DNA from 3 places in the Duganella rhizosphaerae genome. Region 2 is predicted to be linked to each of the others. Evidence: predicted binding sites of a transcription regulator. Region 2 holds the regulator's gene; each other region holds the start of a gene.
The links. Region 2 encodes sigma-54, which starts transcription at its own class of promoters, with help from an activator protein. Its sites were predicted from a motif close to TGGCANGNAANCTGCTTT; they were not measured.
Positions count from the first base shown of each region.

Region 1: RUGAMON1_RS17600 (pilin) is a predicted target of sigma-54. The motif match lies at 4,186-4,203, and genes of this name have one in related genera.
Region 3: RUGAMON1_RS17345 (CmpA/NrtA family ABC transporter substrate-binding protein) is a predicted target of sigma-54. The motif match lies at 1,564-1,581, and genes of this name have one in related genera.

Region 1 covers NZ_BPWK01000007.1:323,955-331,555, forward strand. The annotation lists gene recX (recombination regulator RecX) at 1-401, shown strand, start outside; gene RUGAMON1_RS17580 (DUF2889 domain-containing protein) at 726-1,310, shown strand; gene sucC (ADP-forming succinate--CoA ligase subunit beta) at 1,388-2,557, shown strand; gene sucD (succinate--CoA ligase subunit alpha) at 2,571-3,452, shown strand; gene RUGAMON1_RS17595 (FHA domain-containing protein) at 3,520-4,095, shown strand; gene RUGAMON1_RS17600 (pilin) at 4,292-4,759, shown strand; gene RUGAMON1_RS17605 (glycoside hydrolase family 31 protein) at 4,822-7,242, opposite strand; gene RUGAMON1_RS17610 (flagellar brake protein) at 7,272-7,601, opposite strand, start outside.
Region 2 covers NZ_BPWK01000016.1:82,156-89,756, reverse strand. The annotation lists gene RUGAMON1_RS26860 (KpsF/GutQ family sugar-phosphate isomerase) at 1-48, shown strand, start outside; gene RUGAMON1_RS26855 (KdsC family phosphatase) at 48-590, shown strand; gene lptC (LPS export ABC transporter periplasmic protein LptC) at 603-1,196, shown strand; gene lptA (lipopolysaccharide transport periplasmic protein LptA) at 1,207-1,812, shown strand; gene lptB (LPS export ABC transporter ATP-binding protein) at 1,815-2,567, shown strand; gene RUGAMON1_RS26835 (RNA polymerase factor sigma-54) at 2,573-4,051, shown strand; gene hpf (ribosome hibernation-promoting factor, HPF/YfiA family) at 4,129-4,488, shown strand; gene RUGAMON1_RS26825 (alginate lyase family protein) at 4,590-5,531, shown strand; gene RUGAMON1_RS26820 (enoyl-CoA hydratase/isomerase family protein) at 5,564-6,649, shown strand; gene RUGAMON1_RS26815 (Lrp/AsnC family transcriptional regulator) at 6,656-7,120, shown strand; gene RUGAMON1_RS26810 (VOC family protein) at 7,217-7,591, shown strand; gene RUGAMON1_RS26805 (VOC family protein) at 7,592-7,601, opposite strand, start outside.
Region 3 covers NZ_BPWK01000007.1:264,295-271,895, reverse strand. The annotation lists gene ntrB (nitrate ABC transporter permease) at 1-123, opposite strand, end outside; gene RUGAMON1_RS17345 (CmpA/NrtA family ABC transporter substrate-binding protein) at 136-1,413, opposite strand; gene RUGAMON1_RS17340 (ANTAR domain-containing response regulator) at 1,685-2,308, opposite strand; gene can (carbonate dehydratase) at 2,442-3,119, opposite strand; gene dnaJ (molecular chaperone DnaJ) at 3,223-4,353, opposite strand; gene dnaK (molecular chaperone DnaK) at 4,530-6,476, opposite strand; gene grpE (nucleotide exchange factor GrpE) at 6,592-7,134, opposite strand; gene hemH (ferrochelatase) at 7,558-7,601, opposite strand, start outside.

The DNA.
Region 1 (7,601 bases), on a different contig from region 2:
TGCGCGAACACAGCCGCATGGAGCTGGCCCGCAAGCTGGCGCGCTACGCGGAAGAGGGCGACGACGTCGAAGCCCTGCTCGACCTGCTGGAAAAGAACAACTGGCTGTCGCAGGAGCGTTTCTCCGAAGCGCTGATCCACCGTCGCTCGGCCCGCTTCGGCAACAGCCGCATCGTCGCCGAGCTGCAAAGCCACGGCATCAAGGGCGAGGAACTGCAGGAACTGAAGGCCGGCCTGGCCGAAGGCGAGACCGAGCGCTGCGTCGACGTCTGGAACCGCAAGTTCGGCACCGTGGCCGCCGATCCGCAGGAACGCAACAAACAGATGCGCTTCCTGCTGCAACGGGGATTTTCCCAGCGCGCCGTGCAAACCGCCCTGAAAGGCGCGCCGGAAGACGAGTGAGACCTAACCCCAAATACAAAGGCTGGGGTCGGACCCGGCGGGTCCGATCCCTCCGTGCCGCCGTGCGGGGCGCGTGCCGCGCCGCACCATGCAATGTTTCCATGACTGAAATAAGACTGGTGAATTTCTTGTAAAAACGATCTCGAAACGGCCATTTTTCCTTCCAAAAGATATGTTCTGACGCAACTGGAGGTCTTGATGTGCTACACTTTTGGGGTTTTTGCAGCGCCGCAGGTGCGGTAGTTGTCCGTAGAAGCTGCGGACACGTGCGATTCAGCACATGGCTGCTTACTAAATTTCTGTCGCGAGAGCGGCATCGGTCTTATGTCCCTGTCAACCCCAGTTAACCGACGTGCGCTCCGGCACACGCGCGCAATTGCCGTCCAAGCGTACGCACGCGATGACGGGCTGTGGGATCTCGACGCCCATATCACCGATATCAAAACCATCGACACCGTGCTGGCCTCGGGCCCACGCGCTGCCGGCGCCCCTCTGCATGACCTGCACCTGCGTTTGACCGTCGATCTGCAACTGAACATCGTCGATGCCGAAGCCGCATCCGATGCCGTTCCGTATCCCGGCCACTGCGACACCATTGCCCCCGATTATAAAAAACAGCTCGTCGGCCTGAACCTGATGAAGGGTTTCCGCCACGAGCTCAAGCAACGCCTGGCCGGTACTTCCGGCTGCACCCATTTGACCGAACTGGCGCAGATCCTGCCAACGGCCGCGGTGCAGGCGTTCGCCAACGATGTCTGGTCGACCAACGACGCGGCGACCGAAAATGATGGCGTGCCGCGCCAGAAGCCGTTTCAACTCGACAAATGCCATGCCCTGCGCACCGACGGCGGAGCAGTGGCGCAGTTTTACCCGCGCTGGGTGGCCAAAGCAGCACCAGGTGGCGCGTAGCAATCTCTGCTTACTAGATTCACACATTTCGCAGTATCAACCGATTTTTACACATCAGCATCAGAAGGGAAGCCAGCATGAAAATCCATGAGTATCAAGGCAAAGAAATCCTCCGAAAATACGGAGTGACGGTTCCGCGCGGTATTCCGTGCATGTCCGTTGAAGAAGCAGTCAAAGCTGCTGAAACCTTGGGCGGCCCGGTCTGGGTTGTAAAAGCACAGATCCACGCCGGTGGCCGTGGTAAAGGCGGCGGCGTCAAAGTCGCCAAATCGCTGGAACAAGTCAAAGAATTCTCCGAGCAGATCCTGGGCATGCAGCTGGTCACGCACCAGACCGGCCCTGAAGGCCAGAAAGTACGCCGCCTGCTGATCGAAGAAGGCGCGGACATCAAGAAAGAACTGTACGTATCGCTGGTCACCGACCGCGTATCGCAGCGCGTTGTGCTGATGGCTTCCTCCGAAGGCGGCATGGACATCGAAGAAGTTGCCGAGTCCCACCCGGAACTGCTGCACTCGATCGCCATCGACCCGTCGATCGGCCTGACCGATGCTGAAGCCGCTGGCATCGCCGCCAAGATCGGCGTGCCGGAAGCTTCGATCGCCGACGCGGTCACCAACCTGCAAGGCCTGTACAAAGCCTACTGGGAAACCGACTCGTCGCTGGCCGAAATCAACCCGCTGATCCTGACCGGTTCGGGCAAGGTCATCGCTCTGGACGCCAAGTTCAACTTCGACGCCAACTCGCTGTTCCGTCAACCAGAAATCGTCGCTTACCGCGATCTGGACGAAGAAGATCCAGCTGAAGTCGAAGCATCGAAATTCGACCTGGCCTACATCTCCCTGGACGGCAACATCGGCTGCCTGGTGAACGGCGCCGGCCTGGCCATGGCCACCATGGACACCATCAAGCTGTTCGGCGGCGAGCCAGCCAACTTCCTGGACGTAGGCGGCGGCGCCACGGCTGAGAAAGTCACCGAAGCCTTCAAGATCATGTTGAAAAACCCAGGCCTGAAAGCCATCCTGGTCAACATCTTCGGCGGCATCATGCGTTGCGACGTCATCGCCGAAGGCGTGATCACCGCGGTCAAAGCGGTGTCGCTGAACGTGCCGCTGGTTGTGCGCATGAAGGGCACCAACGAAGACCTGGGCAAGAAGATGCTGGCCGATTCCGGTCTGCCTATCATCGCAGCCGACACCATGGAAGATGCAGCGAAGAGCGTAGTCGCCGCCGCTGCCGGTCAAGCTTAATTAAGGAATCAATATGTCCATTCTGATCAATAAAGATACCAAAGTCGTTACCCAAGGTATTACCGGCAAAACCGGTCAATTCCACACCCGCGGCTGCCGCGACTACGCGAACGGCAAAAATGCCTTCGTCGCAGGCGTGAACCCGAAGAAAGCCGGCGAAGATTTCGAAGGCATTCCTATTTTCGCTAACGTTGCAGAAGCGAAAAAAGAAACCGGCGCCAACGTTTCCGTGATCTACGTACCGCCAGCAGGCGCTGCCGCTGCGATCTGGGAAGCTGTCGAAGCCGAACTGGACCTGGCCATTTGCATCACCGAAGGCATTCCTGTCCGCGACATGATGGCGCTGAAAGACCGCATGGCCAAAGCAGGTTCCAAGACCCTGCTGCTGGGCCCTAACTGCCCAGGCCTGATCACCCCTGACGAAATCAAGATCGGCATCATGCCAGGTCACATCCACCGCAAGGGCCGTATCGGCGTGGTTTCGCGTTCGGGCACCCTGACCTATGAAGCAGTCGGTCAGCTGACCGCACTGGGCCTGGGCCAATCGTCGGCAGTCGGCATCGGCGGCGACCCGATCAACGGTCTGAAGCACATCGACGTCATGAAGATGTTCAACGACGATCCTGATACCGACGCGGTCATCATGATCGGCGAAATCGGTGGTCCGGACGAAGCCAATGCGGCTTACTGGATCAAAGACAACATGAAAAAACCGGTCGTCGGCTTCATCGCCGGTGTCACCGCTCCTCCAGGCAAGCGCATGGGCCACGCCGGCGCGCTGATCTCCGGCGGCGCCGACACCGCACAAGCCAAACTGGAAATCATGGAAGCTTGCGGCATCACCGTTACCAAGAACCCGTCCGAAATGGCGCGTCTGCTGAAAGCAATGCTGTAATAACAGTTCGCTTTAGTGTGAAATAATGAAGGGGAGCCTAGGCTCCCCTTTTTCTATGGAGAACAGATTGGCGAAGATCCTCATCTCGCGGGATGGACAGATAGAACAGCAAGTACAACTGAGCAAGGAGCGGATGACCATCGGCCGTCACCCGCGCAACGACATCGTGTTGACGCATCCGGCCGTCAGCGGCGACCACGCCGTCATCGTCACCATCCTGGACGACTCGTTCCTGGAAGACCTGCACAGCACCAACGGCACCTTCGTCAACGGCCACCGCATCGGCAAGCACTTCCTGCAGCACCAGGATGTGATCAAAATGGCCAAGTTCCAGGTCGAGTTCGTCGCAGACGGCGTGCGGCCCATGATGGCTGCGGCGCCCGTGCTGGCGCAAATCGAAGTATTAAATGGCAACAATGCCGGCAAGCAGATGGCGCTGACCAAGCCGCAGACCACGCTCGGCCGCGCCGGCGTGCAGGTGGTGGTGATCCATCGCCAGCCCGACGCCTACACCATCACCCACCAGGAAGGCGCGCAGCCGCCGCTGGTGAACGGCATCGCCCTGGGCAAGCAGGCCCAGCGCTTGAACCACGGCGACGTGATCGACCTCAGCGGCACCCGGATGGCCTTCCGCATCGCCTGACAATATTTGTCAGCGTCGGCCCTGGCTGACAAATTGCGGCCTGCCGACTGACAAAAAACGGCAGTCCGTGCGACCCAAAACGACAGTTTTTGGCATATTTTGTGGTTTTTTACCCAAAAAACAGGCTGGCACACCAATTGCTCATAGCTAAGTGTCCTACCAAATTTTGATGTTCAACACACCCCAGGAGTCGAAAATGAAATCCATGAAAATGATGAAGAAACAAGCCCAGGCCGGCTTCACCCTGATCGAACTGATGATCGTGGTTGCCATTATCGGCATTCTGGCCGCGGTCGCGATTCCAGCCTACAGCGACTACACCGTGAAAGCCAAGATGGCCAACGCCCAGGGCGCGGTCGACTCGATCAAGACTGCGGTGGCACTGTGCGCCCAGGAAGGTGGAGGGGATCTGACCGGTTGCGACGCCGGCGCCAAAGGCGTGCCGAACTTCACCCCAACCAAAGAAGTGGTCAGCGCCACCGTCAAGGATGGTGTGATCGTTGAGAAATTCGCCACCGGCGTCGGCAAAGGCATCGACGGCTTGACCGCGACCTTCACCCCAACCATCGCCGCCGGCGCCTCCAACGTCACCTGGAACGTGACCACCGACGTCACCAACACCGCAGCTCAGGGCGCACTGACCAAGAACAACGTCACCCCATAATATTCGAGCACTTACTCAGACGGCCCGGTCGAATTTTCGACCGGGCCGTTTTCATTTGGGCGCTAAGTACAGGGCACGATGCGTGTCGTTCGACTGAGCTTGGCCGGCGGCAGCTGTAGCGTCGCCAGCTGCCCCGATCCATCCGGCGTTGCGTTGTAGCGTTTGCCGTTCACGCTGTAGCACGTGTTGGCCCCTGCGCCATGCAGTGTGAGCCGCCATGAGCGCTGCCATGGCGCGCCACGGTAACTGCCACGCGCGGCGCCGATGCTCAGGCTGCGATGGGCGTCATCCCAGCGGATGGCGGTAGTCATCAGCTGGCCTTGTTTGCGATAAGCTTCGCTGACGTCGTCGTCCTCCTGCAACAGCGTGCTGCCCGATGCGCCGGTGTAGATGTCGAGCAGCATCCGCTGTTTGTCGGCGCCGGCGGTGCTGGTGGCATAGCCCTGGCGCGGCAGGATGGCGCCGGCCTTGACGAACACCGGTAGCAGGCCGCGCTCGGCGCCGACGCTGATCACCGTTCCGCCGGCAGCCGCTTGCTGCGGCGCTTGCCGCTGCCAGAAATCGTACCAGCGGCCTGGCGGCAGCCAGACTTCGGTGGCGCCGTCGCGGCTGGTGCGCGGCGCGACCAGCAGCGACGGGCCCCACATGTATTGCAGGTCGTGGCTCCACGCCGCGTCGTCATGTGGATAGTCGAGCAGCATGGCGCGCGCCATCGGCAGGCCGCTGGTCGCCGCCTCATGTGCCGCCGAATAAATGTAGGGCATCAGCTGATAGCGGGCTTGCGCAAACTGGTGCGCCGCCGCCTGTTCGCCGGCGCTGCGGTCCAGCGGCCAGCGCGACGGTCCCATGCCGTGCGGCTTCCAGATCGGCGCAAACGCGCCGAAGCCCATCGCCCATTGCTGGTAGAGGTCGGCGTCCGGACCCTGTTTGCTTTCCCAATCGTAGAATCCGCCCGCGTCATGGCCCCAGTACGGGAAGCCGGACAAGCCGGCCAGCTGCATGCCGCGAATCTGCATCTTCATTTCGTCGAAGTTGGGCTTGATGTCGCCGCTCCACAGCGAGGCATAACGTTGCGCACCTGCCGTCATGCCGCGCACCCACACATACGGGCGCCGGGTGATGGCCGACTTGTCCCAGCCGTCGCGCACCAGCGCCTGCGCGATCAGGAAGAACCAGTAATTGCGCATCTCCGCGAAGCTGCGGCCGTTGGCCAGTTTGGCATCCGCCGGCGCGCCGCCCATCTCGTCGAATTCGTCTATCCACAGCGCGTCGCCCGGATAGTGCAGCGCGGGGTCCAGCGACTTGCGGTACAGGACATCCCAGAACCACTGGCGGAAGGCCGGGTTGGTCTGGTCCGGCGCGCTGGTGGCGAAGTCGACGCCCGCTACGCCGGGCACGTTGAACTCGGGCTTCCAGCCTTCGCTGAATTCGAGGATGCAGCGGTTGACGTCGATGGTCGTGACCAGCCGGTTCTGCTTCAGCCATTGCGCGTATTCGGCCGGCTGCGGATAGCGGCCGCGATCCCATTCCAGATACGACTCGCAGCGCTTGCCGCCGCCGGCGCGCCAGCGGTTGTCGTTGACGATGTGGTCGATGGGGAAGCCGGCGGCGCGGTGCTCGCCGACCTTGCGCTTCCACCAGGCCTCGTCCGAGGGCGTGGCCGCATCGTGGTCGTGCGACTTGTCCGACAGCGCCAGGCCGAACATGGCCTTGGGCGGCAGGCGCGGCTTGCCGGTCAGTTCGACATAGTGCGCCAGCACCTCGCGCGGCGTCGGGCCGGCGATGAAATAGTAATCCATGCGGCCGGCATAGCCCTGTGTGTCGATGCCGAATTCATAGCGGCCGTCGGCGCCGAAATTGAAGCGGTTCTTGAACGTGCTGTTCAGGAAGACGCCGTAACCCTTGCTGGAAATATAGAACGGCACCAGCAGCGGCGCCTGCTGAATCTGTTCGCTGCCGTAGTTGCGGCCCAGTTCCTGGCCGCGCAGATCGATGGACTGGGCGCGGCCATAGTAGCCATGGCCCAGCGCGGTGAAATGCTCCGCCGGATCCGGCGCGAAGCTGCGCACGATGCTGCTGTCGCGCCATTCCAGGCCGCCTTGCTCCGTCAGCACCGGCGCGCCGGCCATCAGGTAGGTGACGGCCAGCGTCTGCCTGTCGATGACGAGGCGTAGCGGGGCGGCGCCCGGCAGCTGCAACGCCAGCGTGGCGCCTTGCCCGCTGACCTGCAGCGCGCCGCCATGCGGAAGCGCCTCGACCATCTCGTAGTAATTGTCGGGGAAGTAGTCCTCGCCCTTGCGTATCGTTTGCAGCCGGATCGCATGCGAGCCGTAGGGCGTGATGCGCAAGCTGGCGCCCGCCGCATCGGAGACGATCACGCTGGCGCCGCTGCGGACGTAGCGGGCATCCGCATGCGCAGGCGTGGGCAACGCACCGGCGAGCGCCACTGCGCCACGGAGGCATGCCCGATAAAATTCTCGCATATCCTCGTACCTCTTCCGGGAAGGGGGGATCAGACGATTTTCTGGCGGTCGGCGATCAACGCCTCGTAGGTCAGGTTTTGCAGCATGGTGTAGTGGACCGGATCCAGGTCGATGAACTGCACGCCGTAGGTGAACACCTCGGGCTTGTCGCCGGTGGCCGGCTTGACCACGTTGATGTTGCGGATGGTGGCGTTCGGATTGATGCGCACCTGGCGGTTGCCGGGCTGGGCGATCAGGTAGAACGACAGCCCGACCTGGGCCTCGTCGTCCGACAGCTTCTTGGCCGATTCGATCAGCGCGCCGGAAACGCTCAGGTTCACCAGGAACACGGAATTGGTGCCGGCCGGGGAAGACACCTG
Region 2 (7,601 bases):
GTCGGCGCGCTGCACATCCACGACCTGACCCGCGCCAAGGTGATCTGATGACGGACGCTGCTAGCAAATTCACGTATGTGGAACGCGCCGCGCGCGTCAAGCTGATGATCTTCGACGTCGACGGCGTGCTGACCGACGGCAGCCTGCACTACGGCGCCGACGGCGAAGCGCTGAAGACCTTCAACGTGCACGACGGCCTGGGCATCAAGCTGCTGCAGGAGTCCGGCGTGCAGACCGCCATCATCAGCGCGCGCACTTCGCCGCAGGTGATCAAGCGCGCGGCCGACCTCGGCATCGTCCACCTGCACCAGGGCGGCCATGACAAGCTGACCCCGTTCAACGCGCTGCTGGAAAAGACCGGCCTCACCGCCGAGCAGGTCGGCTTCATCGGCGACGACGTGGTCGACCTGCCGATCTTGACGCGCGTCGGTTTCGCCGTCGCCGTGCCGAACGGCCGCGCCGAAGTGCTGGAGCGCGCCCACCACACCACGGTGGCCGCCGGCGGTCGCGGCGCGGTGCGCGAAGTGTGCGAGCTGCTGCTGCACGCGCAGGGCACGTACGAGCGCGTGATGGCGCAATTCCTGGTGTGACGGGGGCCTGGCATGCGTAAAAAGACAGCCCATCGCTGGCAGCTGACCGTCATCATGCTGGTCGGCGTGTTTGTCGCCGTCGGCAGCTTCTGGCTGGTGCAGGTGGTCAACCAGGCCGGCCAGGATGCGAAGGTGGACCAGCATCGCAACGAGCCCGATTACATCATCGACCGCTTCAGCATGGTACGCATGAACAAGGCCGGCCAGCCGGCCTATATCGTCTCCGGCGACAAGCTGACCCACCGGCCGGTCGACGACTCATCGGACATCGACAAGCCGCATGTGCAAAGCCTGTCCGGCGACCAGCCGCCGATGAATATTCACGCCGACACCGCCCATGTCGATCAGGGCAATACGCGCGTCAAACTCAATGGTAATGTGGACGTGGTGCGTCCGGCCTCGCCCAAGGCGCAGGCCATGCGCATGACGGCCCCGACGCTGACCGTGTTCCCGGACGAGCAACGGATGGAAACCGAGGCCCCGGTCGAACTGCATCTGGGCACCGCCGTCGCCAACGGCAACGGCATGAAGGCCAACAACGCGACGCTGCAGGTGCAACTGGGCGGCCGCGGAACGATTACGATGCCGCCGCACGCGGCAAAATGAGGAAATGAAAATGAAACACATGGTAATGAAACGCGTGATGCTGCCGGCGGCGATGCTGCTGGCCGTGGTCGCGGCGATCGCCCCGGCGCACGCCGAAAAGGCCGACTCCAGCAAGCCGACCCAGATCTCCTTCGATCAGGCCGACGCCGACGACGTCAAGCAGATCAAGACTTTCATCGGCAACGTCGTGCTGACGCGCGGCACGCTGCTGATGAAATCGCCCAAGGCGGTGGTGACCGAAGATCCGCAGGGCTACCAGTACGTGGTGCTGACCGGCGGCGCCGGCGTGCAGGCCACCTTCCGCCAGAAGCTCGACGGCGCCGGCGACCAATGGGTCGAAGGCCAGGCCGACCGTATCGAATACGACAACAAGACCGAGCTGGTCAAGCTGTTCGCCAAGGCCCAGGTCAAGCGCCTGGAAGGCAGCAAGCCGAGCAGCCAGGTCGACAGCGAATTCATTTCCTACGACAGCCGCAAGGAAGTGTTCGAGGTCAAGAACACCCCCACCGGCGACAGCAAGCCGGGCGGCGGACGCGGCACCATGGTGCTGCAGCCGTCGAGCAAGCTGGCGGTGCCGGCCGCAACGCCGGCGCCTGTGCCGACGCCGGGGAAATAAGCATGGAACCTTCCTGCGGTAGCACCCTGATCGTCAAAGGCCTGCAAAAGACTTACGGCAAGCGCCAGGTCGTGCATGACGTGTCCCTGCAAGTCGAATGCGGCGAAGTGGTGGGCCTGCTCGGCCCCAACGGCGCCGGCAAGACCACCTCGTTCTACATGATCGTCGGCCTGGTGCCGTCGGACGCCGGCAGCATCGATATCAGCGGCACCGACATCTCGTCGCTGCCGATCCACCGCCGCGCCTCGCTCGGCTTGTCCTACCTGCCGCAGGAAGCGTCGGTGTTCCGCAAGCTGACGGTGGAAGAAAATATCCGCGCCGTCCTCGAAATCCAGAAAGTGGACGGCAAGCCTTTATCCAAGGCTGCCATTGATGAACGGCTCAATACCCTGCTGGCCGATTTGCAGATCGAAAAGCTGCGCGAGAACCAGGCGCTGTCGCTGTCCGGCGGCGAGCGCCGCCGCGTGGAGATCGCGCGCGCACTGGCGACCAACCCGCGCTTCGTGCTGCTCGACGAACCATTCGCCGGGGTCGACCCGATTGCCGTGATTGAGATCCAGCGCATCGTGCGCTTCCTCAAGGAACGCGGCATCGGCGTCCTCATTACCGATCACAATGTGCGCGAGACGCTGGGCATCTGCGACCGCGCATATATCATCAACCAGGGCACGGTATTGGCTTCAGGCCGGCCAGACGACATCATCGCCAACGAATCGGTGCGTCGCGTGTACCTGGGTGAACACTTCCGTATGTAAAACCCATGAAACAGTCTTTGCAACTGCGCACGTCGCAGCACCTCGCGCTGACACCGCAATTGCAGCAGTCGATCCGGCTGCTGCAACTGTCGACGCTGGAGCTGCACCAGGAACTGGAACAGCTGCTGACCGATAATCCGCTGCTGGAGCGCCTCGACGACCCGCTGGACCGCTCGCTGCGGCTGCTGTCGGACGGCGCCATCAGCCAGCAAGCCCCGGTCGGCGACGCGCCGCCCGAAGGCCCGCCCAACGCGCAAGAGGCGCCGGCCGCCGACGCCGACAACTACGACGGCCCGGCCGCCGACACCGAAAGCACCAGCAGCGACGCCGACGTCGACTGGAGCGACGCCGGCCGCAGCAAGGCGCCCGACGACGAGGACTCGCGTCCGCAACTGGAGGCCAGCCACTGCACGCTGCGCGAGCACCTGATGGAGCAGATGCGGGTCACGGTGCTGGAGATGCGCGACCGCGCGCTGGTCGAGCTGATCATCGACGCGCTGGACGAGAACGGCTACCTCGAAGAATCGCTGGAAGAAATCCTGGCCCGCCTGCCGGAAGAGCTGGAGTTGGAGATCGACGAATTGCAGACCGCCTTGTCGATGCTGCAAAGCTTCGACCCGATGGGCGTCGGCGCGCGCAACGCGTCCGAATGCCTGGCGCTGCAGATCAAGCGCCTGCCGGGCATACCGATGGTGACGCGGCGCATGGCGCTGGCCATCGTTGAAAATCATTTGACCTGGTTTGCCCAGCGCGATTTCAACAAATTGAAGAAGGCGCTGCTGTGCGACGACGAGGATTTGCGCGAAGCACAAACCGTCATCCGCCAGTGCAATCCGCATCCGGGTTCGGCGTTCGCGTCGGACGTGTCGGACTACGTGGTGCCGGACGTGATCGTCAAAAAAGCGCGCAACGGCTGGCAAGTGAGCCTGAACAACGACGTCATGCCGCGCCTGCGCGTGAACGCCATGTACGCCAACCTGCTCAAGCAGGGAAAAGGCGAGGGCGCGATGGGCGCGCAGCTGCAGGAAGCGAAGTGGCTGATCAAGAATATGCGCCAGCGTTTCGACACGATTTTGCGCGTTGCACAAGCGATAGTAGAACGACAAAAGAACTTTTTCTCCCATGGCGCGGTTGCCATGCGCCCCCTTGTGCTTCGCGAAATTGCTGATACACTGGGACTACACGAGAGCACTATTTCTCGTGTAACAACTCAAAAATATATGCTGACCCCGCACGGTATGTTTGAGTTGAAATATTTCTTTGGTAGCCATGTCGCCACCGAAGCGGGGGGGGAAGCAAGTTCGACGGCGATACGCGCACTCATCGTGCAATTGACAGGAGCAGAAGACCCGAAAAATCCTTTATCCGACAGTAAGATTGCGGACATGCTGGGAGAACAAGGCATGGTGATTGCGCGACGCACTGTTGCCAAATATCGCGAAGCGTTGAAGATCCCGCCAGTCAGTCTCCGTAAATCTTTGTAGTTACTTGGTTCCTGCGCGCCCGGCAGTAATGGGCTCCGCACTAACCGTAAGAAGCGACATTATCTTTAGGAGTGTGTATGAATCTCACCATCAGTGGACATCATCTCGAAGTGACCTCGGCCATCCGTGAATACGTGCAGAACAAGCTGGAACGCGTCACCCGCCACTTTGATCAAGTGATTGATATTGCTGTCATCCTGACTGTAGATAACCTCAAAGAGAAAGAGAAACGCCAGAAGGCTGAAATCAACCTGCGCATGTCGGGCAAGACCGTCTACGTGGAAAGCCTGTCGCAGGACCTGTACGCCGCCATCGATACCTTGATCGACAAGCTGGATCGGCAGGTCATGAAATACAAAGCCAAGGTCCAAGAGCACGGCCACGATGCGATCAAGCATCTCCCGGATAGCTACGAACCCGCTGCCGCCGCCCTATAACAACGGCCCCGGCACCATCAAACTAGGGGCGCAGAGGCGCCCTTTTTTGCGCCTAAATGGTTTAGAGTAAACGTTTTCCTAATTCTTCCAATGGGAGTGGCATGAAACGAGCTAAACTATTTACGGCATGGCTGCTGACGCTAGCCTTTTCGGATGCCGTGGCCTCGGCTTGTCCTGCGCCGCCGCCGGCCGTGATCGACATCGACGCCAACAGCTATTACTCGGATGCGCATCACTCCGTCATCGATCCGGTGCTGCGTGCGCGCAATATCGCCAACACCAAGCCGATCGACGACTTCCTGGCCGAGGTGGCGCAGAACGCCAGCCAGGGCAACGCCGCCTGCGCGCTGGGCTGGCTGGAGAGCTGGGCCGGGCAGCGGGCCTTGCTGGGCAAGCTGTCCAGCGAGCAGGCCTGGTACGTGCGCAAGTGGACCCTGGGCGGCATGGCGCTGAGCTACGCCCGCGTCAAGCCGGCCGCCAGCCCGGCGCAGCAGCAGGCTATCGAAACCTGGTTCAAGACACTGGCCGACGCCACCATGGCGCATTCCGACGCGCACAAGGGCGCGCGCAATAACCACTACTACTGGGAGGGCCTGGCGGTGACGGCGGTGGGCGGCGTGACGCATGACGAGCGCTACCTCGCTTGGGGCCGTAAGGTGTTCGAACACGCGATGGGACAGGTGGCGGCGGACGGTTCGCTGCCGGCGGAAATGGAGCGCGCGGCCAAGGCCTTGCACTACCACGTGTTCGCCGCCGTGCCGCTGGTGATGAGCGCGTCCATCCTGGACCTGCACTCCGCCAAGCTGGACCAGTTGATGCGCTTCACGCTGGCCGCCGCGCAAGATCCGTCGGCGATGGAAAAGGCCACCGGCTTTGCGCAGGAACGGGCCAATGCCAGCGAGATGTCGTTCGCCATCCTCTACGCGCGGCACGAGGGCAGGGCGGAGCTGATGCCGGCCAAGGCCAACTTCCAGCCGCGCCTGGGCGGCGACCTCAACCTGGCCAATCCGCTTGAGCATCTGGCGCCCGGCAAGTCGCAGTAGAATAGGGTTTTCTCAACCACCCTATGTCCCTCATGAGCGAATACGTCCACACCAGCGTCAGCAACGGAACCGGCTTCATCACACTGGACCGGCCCAAGGCCCTGAACTCTTTGTCGCTGGCGATGGTGCGCGATATCACGCAGGCGCTGATGGCGTGGCGCGACGACAGCGGCGTGGCCGCCGTCGTCATCCGCAGCAGCAGCGAAAAGGCTTTCTGCGCCGGCGGCGACATCCGCTTCTTCTACGACGCCGGCCGCGCCACGCCGCAGGGCGGCAGCGCGCTGGTGGAGGATTTCTTCACCGAGGAATACGCGCTCAATCACCTGATCCATTTTTATCCGAAGCCCTACGTCGCGCTGATGGACGGCGTGGTCATGGGCGGCGGCATGGGCGTGGCGCAGGGCGGTCCTGATTGCCGCGTGCGCATCGTCACCGAGCGCACCAAGATGGCCATGCCGGAAGTGAACATCGGCCTGTTCCCGGACGTGGGTGGCAGCTATTTCCTGGCGCGCGCGCCGGGCAAGCTGGGCTGCTATCTGGGCGTCACCGGCGTCACCATCGGCGCGGCCGATGCGTTGCATGCGGGCCTGGCCGATCACTTTGTGCCGGGCGGCGAGATGGCGGCACTGTCGGCGCTGCTTGAGGCTACGCCGGGCGCGGAACTGGCCGCCACCATTGCCGCCTTCGCGGCGCCGTTCAAGGCCGCGGCGGGCGACAGCAAGCTGGCGGCCGAGCGCGCCGCCATCGACCGCCACTTCGGCGCCGGCTCGGTGCCCGCCATCATCGCCTCGCTGAAAACCGACGACGGCGCCTTCGCGCAAAAGACGCTGCAGGTGATGGCCACGCGCTCGCCGCTGATGATGTGCGTGACGCACGAGCTGGTGCAGCGCGGCGCCGCATTGGACGTGGCCGCCTGCCTGCGCATGGAGCGCACGCTGGTGCGCCACAACTTCGAAGACGGCGAAGTGATCGAAGGCGTGCGCGCGCTGGTCATCGACAAGGACAACGCGCCGCAATGGAAGCCGGCCTCATTGGACGAAGTCAGCGAGGCCATGGTGCAGCGCTTCTTCCAGCCGGTGTGGCCGGACTACGCCCACCCGCTGCGCCATCTGGACTAAGCGCCGATGGCCGTTGAACTGGACCGACTCGATATCCAGATATTGAACCTGCTGCAGGAGGACGCCACCGTCCCGCTGCGGCGCATCGCCGAGCAGGTGCACGCGTCGGCCGCCACCTGCCAGCGCCGCATCGCGCAGTTGCGCGCCAGCGGCGTGCTGGTCAAGGAGGTGGCGCTGGTGGACCGCGTGCGCGTCGGCCGTCCGCTGACGGCGTTCGTCACGGTGCAGCTGGAGCAGCAGAACACCTCGCTGCTGAAAATGTTCGAATCGCTGATGCGCGAAGAGCCCGACGTCATGGCCTGCTACGAAGTGGCGGGAGAATTCGACTTCATGTTGGTGGTGACGGCGGTGTCGATGGAAGCGTTTCAGGCCTTCACGCGGCGCGTGTTCACGTCGAATAACAACGTCAGCAACTACAAGAGCTTGCTGGCCATGAACTGCGCCAAGTTCGAAACCAAAGTGCCGTTGTGAAGATCGGGTAATTCTTGCATCGGGACGGGCAAGTATGCAATTTTGTCTCACCGCCGCTCAGTATGATGGGCCTTCCAACTTGAGGAGGACCGCATCATGATCGACCATGTTTCCATCGGCACGCGCGCACTGCCGCGCGCCACGGATTTCTACACCGCCTGCTTCGCGCCGCTGGGCTACACCCTGCAGCACAGCGACGCCACCCAGGTGATTTACGGCGCCGACGGCGTCTGGAGTTTTTGCCTCTACCCATCGGCGGCCGACGGCGCGCTGGCAGGCGATCGCACCCATGTGGCCGTCTCCGCGCCCAGCCAGCAGGCGGCCAGGGAGTTCTTCGACGCGGCGATGGGCCAGGGCGCGACCGTGCTGCGCGAGCCCGGTTTGCGGCCGGACATCAACGAGCGCTATTTCGGCACCATGATCAAGGACCCGGACGGCCACACCATCGAAGTGGTGCACTGGAGCCGCTGATCAGGCTTCC
Region 3 (7,601 bases), on a different contig from region 2:
CGCCGTGGCGGATACCTGCTGCCGCGTGCGCGCCGTGGAATTGGCGGCCAGCGGGCGACGTGGGCGGCGGATCGGCGCCGCTGCTACCGGTTCGGCGCTATCGGGTTTGAGCATGGCGTTCATGGCATTCCCCTATCAGGCTTTGATCTTGAACGAGGCGGCGAACGCTTTCGGGTTCTTGCCGTCCCATACGGAACCATCCATCAACTTCGAAGTGCGCAGCGGGCTTTTCGGCACCGGCGTCTTGGTCATCGCCGCGGCCTCCTTGTACAAATCGATCTGGTTGACCGAGGTGGCCACGGCCAGGTAGTCCGGATCGTCCTTCAGCAGGCCCCAGCGGCGGTGCTGCGTCATGAACCACATGCCGTCCGACAGGTACGGGAAGTTGACCGCGCCGTCGTTGTAGAACTTCATGTAGTTCTGGTCGTCCCAGGTCTTGCCCAGGCCATTCTGGTAGCGGCCCATGATGCGCTGGTCGATCGCGTCCTTGCTGGTGTTGACGTAGGATTTGTCGGCGATGACCTCGGCCATCTTGTTCTTGTTGGCCAGCGAGGCGTCGATCCATTTGCCGGCGTCGATGATGGCGGCCATCATCGCGCGGCAGGTGTTCGGGTTCTTCTTGGCAAATTCCAGCGTCGAGCCGAGCACCTTTTCCGGGTGGTCCTTCCAGATGTCCTGGGTGGTGGTGGCGGTGATGCCGACGCCGTCCATGATGGCGCGGTGGCCCCACGGTTCGCCCACGCAGAAGCCGTCCATGTTCCCGACCCGCATATTGGCCACCATCTGCGGCGGCGGTACCGTGATGACCTTGGCGTCCTTCATCGGGTTGATGCCGTTGGCGGCCAGCCAGTAGTAGAGCCACATCGCGTGGGTGCCGGTCGGGAAGGTCTGGGCGAAGGTGTATTCGCGCTTGTCGGTCTGCATCAGCTTGGCCAGCGACGCGCCGTCGACGGCCCCCTTGTCGGCCAGCTTCTTCGACAGCGTGATGGCCTGGCCGTTGTTGTTGAGGCCCATCAGCACCGCCATGTCCTTCTTCTGGCCGCCGATGCCCATCTGCACGCCGTAAAGCAGGCCATACAGCACATGGGCCGCATCGAGATCGCCGTTGGCCAGCTTGTCGCGCACGCCGGCCCAGGAAGCCTCTTTGCTCAGCACGAATTTGACGCCGTATTTTTTATCGAAGCCCAGCACCGAGGCCATCACCACCGAGGCGCAGTCGGTCAGCGGAATGAAGCCGATCTTGATTTCTTCCTTCTCCGGCTTGTCCGAACCCGCCGCCCACACCCCACCTGTTGCCAATCCCAACATGCTTCCCCCCGCTACCAGGCCTGCGCCATGAATGATTTGCCGACGCTTGGTGTTCACAGTGTCGGATGGCAGGTCGGTGCCTGCTTGTGGCTCTTCATATTCCATCGCAAATCCCTCATGTAGTCAGCAAGACAAAACGGCAAAAAAAAAGTCTACCCAACATGAACGGATTCATGAGTGTAGACGTCGTTGTCTGGTGGACCTCACCGCCGTTGGCGAGGTACAGCAAGCGCATCGTTGCGCTTGCTTACAGGCTATGCAATGTCTGTGCCAGCAAGTTTCAAGAGGGAGACGGGAGGAATCAGGCGGATGGCAGCGCCATGGGATGGCGCAGAAAACGCACTGCTATTGCGCAGTGCATCATTTTGGACGGGCCTCAGCCCAACAGGTCTTCGACATCCAGGATGCGCTGGGCAACCTCGGACAGCTTGAGGTTCTTGCTCATCGCCATGCTGCGCAGCTTTTGAAAGGCCTGCTCTTCGGTGAAACGTTGACGCTCCATTAACAGGCCCTTGGCGCGTTCGATGATCTTGCGTTCGGCCAGCTTGCTCTTGGTGTCGGACAGTTCGTCCAGCAGCTTCTGCTCGCGCTTGAAGCGCGCCAGCGCCACCTGCAGCACCGGTTTGATGCGGTCGCTCTGCAGGCCGGCCACGATATAGGCCGACACGCCGGCCGCCATGGCGGCCTCCATGCTCTCGGTGTCGTCGCTCTCGGTGAACATGACGATGGGGCGCCGCTCGTCGCGGGTGGCGATGACGATATGTTCCAGCACGTCGCGGGCGTCGGATTCGGCGTCGACGATGATCATGTCCGGTTGCAGCTGGGCGATGCGCTCGGGCAGGTACATGTCCGGCGGCAGCGAGGCGATGATGTCGTAGCCCGCTTCGAGCAAGCCGATGCGCAGCGCACGCGCCCGTTCGGCCTGCGCGCGCAGGGATTCGTCATCCTCGTCGCCGGCATGGATGATGGTGTTGACGACCACAATGCGTAAATGTTTCATGGTCATGCTGGGGTTTTGTGATGGTTCATGACTCTTATGCAAGCAAGAATCAATCCATTCTACGGCACAAAGCCGCTGACTTGCCAGCGGAAGCGGCCCGCCGCTAGTGTTTAGCAACGGGCCGCGCGGGGAATCAGCCGATTTCGGCGTCGTACTCGCTCAGGCGCTTGGCCACGCGCGGCGCCAGTTCATGGGCGGCGGTGACGGTCATCTCCAGGTCGTGCAGCTTGCCGTCCTTCAGGCCGTAGACCCAGCCGTGCACCGTGACGTTCTGGCCGCGGTCCCATGCATCCTGGACGATGGTGGTCTGGCAGACGTTGGACACCTGCTCCACCACGTTCAGCTCGCACATGCGTTCCGCGCGCAGCTTGCTGGTCAGCACATCGCCGAGGTAGCGCTCGTGCTTCTGGTGCACGTCCTGCACGTGGCGCAGCCAGTTGTCGGCCAGGCCGACGCGGGTGCCGGTCATCGCCGCGTGCACGCCCTTGCAGCCGTAGTGGCCGACGATGATGACGTGCTTGACCTTCAGCACATCGATCGCGAACTGCAGCACCGACAGCGCGTTCAAGTCCGAGTGCACCACCACGTTGGCGATGTTACGATGGACGAAGACGTCGCCCGGCGCCAGGCCCAGCAGCTCGTTCGCCGGCACGCGGCTGTCGGAGCAGCCTATCCACAGGTACTCCGGCGAAGCTTGCTGCGCCAGGCGGTTAAAGAAGTCGGGGTCGCGCTCGACTTCCGATTCGGCCCAGCGGCGGTTGTTGTCCAGCAGGTCGCGCAACGGGGAATTGCTGTTGTCCAGATCACTCATAATGCTCCTCTCGTACATAAGAAGACCGCCGGTCCACCCGAAAAGGGTGGCGCGGCGGTCCGATATTACCAAGTCTGCATGACGTCGCAGTTACTCGAAACCTTTATTCAAAAAAGTCCTTCACCTTGTCGCGCCAGGTTTTGCTTTGCGGGCTGTGCTTGGAGCCGCCTTCGGTGGTCAACTTCTCGAAGTCGCGCAGCATGTCCTTCTGCTTCTCGGTCAGCTTGACCGGGGTCTCGACCGCCACGTGGCAGAACAAGTCTCCCGCGAAGCCGGACCGCACGCCCTTGATACCCTTGCCCTTGAGGCGGAAGGTCTTGCCCGACTGGGTGCCTTCAGGGATCGTGAACGACACTTTACCAGACAATGTCGGAACCTCGATGTCGCCGCCCAAAGCCGCCTTGGCGAACGAGATCGGCATTTCGCAATGCAGGTCGTCGCCTTCGCGCTGGAACACCGAATGCGGCTTGATGTGGATTTCCACATACAAATCGCCCGACGGTCCGCCGTTGGTGCCCGGTTCGCCGTTGCCGGACGAGCGGATACGCATGCCGTTGTCGATGCCGACCGGGATCTTCACTTCCAGCGTCTTGTTGCGCTTGATGCGGCCCTGGCCTGCGCAGGCGGCGCATGGCTCGGGGATGATCTTGCCGGTGCCGTGGCATTTCGGGCAGGTCTGCTGGATGCTGAAGAAGCCCTGCTGCATGCGCACCTGGCCATGGCCGGCGCAGGTCGAGCACGTGACCGGCGAGGTGCCGGGCTTGGCGCCCGAACCGTGGCAGGTGTCGCACTTGTCCCACGATGGTACACGAATTGTGGTGTCGAAACCGTGTGCGGCCTGCTCCAGCGTAATTTCGAGGTTATAGCGCAAATCAGCGCCGCGATATACTTGCGGGCCCTGGCTGCGGCCACGGCCGCCACCGCCGAAGATGTCGCCGAAGATGTCGCCGAAGGCGTCGCCGAAACCGCCGGCGCCGCCGCCGAATCCACCGCCGCCGCCCATGTTCGGATCGACGCCGGCGTGACCGTAACGGTCATACGCTTCGCGCTTCTCCGGATTGGTCAGCATCTCGTAGGCTTCTTTGACTTCCTTGAATTTTTCTTCCGACTCTTTGCTATCCGGATTGCGGTCCGGATGGTATTTCATCGCCAGTTTGCGATACGACTTCTTGATCTCGTCTTCCGACGCGTTTTTGGCGACACCAAGTGTCTCGTAGAAATCTCGCTTTGCCATATTGTCGGCACCTTGCTGTATTGAATACTGATGTACTGTTTATGCTAAAAAGCCGAGCCGGCGCCGCTTACACGGCCACACGGCTCGGCGCTGTCGTCCCCGCGCATGCGGGGACCCATGCTGAGTGTCCTCGTCCAGCTCAGCATGGATTCCCGCTTGCGCGGGAATGACATGTCTTACTTGCTGTCTTTGACTTCTTTGAAGTCGGCGTCGACCACGTCGTCCTGCGGCTTGGCCTGCTCGGCGCCTGCGCCAGCCTGCGCGCCCTCGGCACCGCCGCCGGCGGCAGCTTGCTGCGCCTGCATGTCAGCGTACATCTTCTCGCCCAGCTTCTGCGAGGCGGTCGACAGCGATGCCACCTTGGCGTCGATCTCGGCCTTGTCGCCGCCTTTGATCGAACCTTCCAGGTCGGTGATCGCGGCTTCGATTTTTTCCTTCTCGCCGGCTTCCAGCTTGTCGCCGTATTCGGTCAGCGATTTGCGGGTCGAGTGCACCAGCGCGTCGGCCTGGTTGCGCGATTCGGCCAGCTCTTTCACTTTCTTGTCTTCTTCGGCGTTGACTTCGGCGTCCTTCACCATCTTCTGGATCTCGGCTTCGGTCAGGCCGGAGTTGGCCTTGATCGTGATCTTGTTTTCCTTGCCGGTGGCCTTGTCTTTCGCGCCGACGTGCAGAATGCCGTTGGCGTCGATGTCGAAGGTCACTTCGATCTGTGGCGTGCCGCGCGATGCCGGCGGGATGCCTTCCAGATTGAATTCGCCCAGGCCCTTGTTGCCGGCCGCGATTTCACGCTCGCCCTGGTAGACCTTGATGGTCACCGCAGGCTGGTTGTCGTCGGCGGTCGAGAACACTTGCGAGAACTTGGTAGGAATCGTGGTGTTCTTGTGGATCATCTTGGTCATCACGCCGCCCAGGGTTTCGATACCCAGCGACAGAGGGGTGACGTCAAGCAGCAGCAAGTCCTTGCGCTCGCCCGACAGCACGGAGCCCTGGATCGCGGCGCCAACGGCGACGGCTTCGTCCGGGTTGACGTCCTTGCGCGGGTCTTTGCCGAAGAACTCTTTGACTTTTTCCTGCACCTTAGGCATGCGGGTCATACCGCCGACCAGGATGATGTCGTCGATGTCGGTGACCTTGACGCCGGCATCCTTGATCGCGATGCGGCATGGTTCCATGGTCGCGTTGATCAGTTCCTCGACCAGCGATTCCAGCTTGGCGCGGGTCATCTTCAGGGTCAGGTGGACCGGCGCGCCGTTCGCCATGGCGATGTACGGCTCGTTGATTTCGGTCTGCTGCGACGACGACAGTTCGATCTTCGCGCGCTCGGCCGAAGCCTTGATGCGCTGCAGGGCGATCGGATCTTTTTTCAGGTCCAGGCCGTTGATCTTCTTGAACTCGTCGATGATGTAATCGATGATGCGCTGGTCGAAGTCTTCGCCGCCCAGGAAGGTGTCGCCGTTGGTCGACAGCACTTCGAATTGTTTTTCGCCATCGACGTCGGCGATCTCGATGATCGACACGTCGAAGGTACCGCCGCCCAAGTCATACACGGCGATCTTGCGGTCGCCCTTGTCGGTCTTGTCCAGGCCGAAAGCCAGCGCGGCCGCGGTTGGTTCGTTGATGATGCGCTTGACGTCCAGGCCCGCGATACGGCCGGCATCCTTGGTTGCCTGGCGCTGCGAGTCGTTGAAGTACGCAGGCACGGTGATGACGGCTTCGGTGACTTCTTCACCGAGGTAGTCTTCCGCCGTTTTCTTCATCTTGCGCAGCACTTCAGCCGAGATTTGCGGCGGCGCCAGTTTTTTGTCGCGCACGCCGATCCATGCATCGCCGTTGTCGGCTTTCATGATCGAGTAAGGCATCAGGCCGATGTCCTTCTGCACTTCTTTTTCGTCGAACTTGCGGCCGATCAGACGTTTGACGGCGAACAGCGTGTTCTTCGGGTTGGTCACAGCCTGGCGTTTCGCCGGCGAACCGACCAGGATTTCACCATCTTCTTGGTAAGCAATGATCGATGGCGTCGTACGCGCGCCTTCGGCGTTTTCGATTACCTTTGGCTGACCATTTTCCATGATGGAAACGCAGGAATTCGTGGTTCCCAGATCGATACCGATAATTCTACCCATGATTTTTCTTCCTTATTTGCTAAAGTTCAGATGGTACTAATATGTGGAAAAGCTATATGTTTTCAAGTGCTTAGTGCAACGAAATTTTTGTTCGTCGCGGCACTGCCGCGACTCACTACTTTGCTTGCGCCGCAGTCACGATGGCGGGACGCAGCAGGCGGTCCGCGATCATATAGCCTTTTTGCAGTACGGAAACTACCGTATTGGCTTCCTGGTCGGCAGGCACCACGGCGACGGCCTGGTGCTTGTTCGGGTCCAGTTTGTCGCCCTGGGCTGGCAGGATCTCCAGCAGGCGGTTTTTCTCGAACGCCGACGACAGCTGCTTGAGCGTCATTTCCACGCCTTCCTTCAGCGATTCGATCGACGGCGTTTCGACTTTGAGCGCCATTTCAAGGCTGTCCTTGACCGGAACCATGGCTTCGGCGAAGCTTTCAACGGCGAATTTATGGGCCTTGGCCACGTCTTCCTGGGCGCGGCGACGGATGTTTTCACCGTCGGCCTTGGCGCGCATGAAGGCGTCGTGCATCTCGGCCAGTTTTGCTTCGGTGGCCGACAGCTGCTCCTCCAGCGTAGGCTGGTCAGCATTCGATGGCGGGGCCGACGCAGCGGCTGCTGCCGCCTCTGGATTAGGTACGGCTTGGTTTTCCTGATCTTGCATCTATAGACTCCTACTATCGTATTTGTTTGACATTACGTTTCTTACCGCACTCGCAGCAAATGGGGCGATAACCTATGTTTTCAAGGGTTATTCTGCCCGTTATTTCATCACCGCTACCGCACGCTGCCCCACAAGCGGCCTCATGTAACACGCGTTACAAAACTTCGTCTGTGCAGGCTCTACTTTTTTGCACCGCAGCGGCTAAGATGTACTAATGACAACCGTCGCGGCAGTTTTCCGGGAGCGCCTCACCATGAAGTTGCCACTGATCGCAGCATCCATCCTGGTGTACATCGTCTTGGCGACGGCATGGATCTGCTATGCCGACTTCCCCTTCAGCCGGCTATTTTAACAGGCTGGCACTCGTCACCCGCAAGTGCTGATTACGCTGTCCGGACGGAGTTGTGGCGAGATTGCCTCTTTTCAGTCGGCGGCGCCCAGTTTGAGGGCGGCGGCGCGGCCGATCT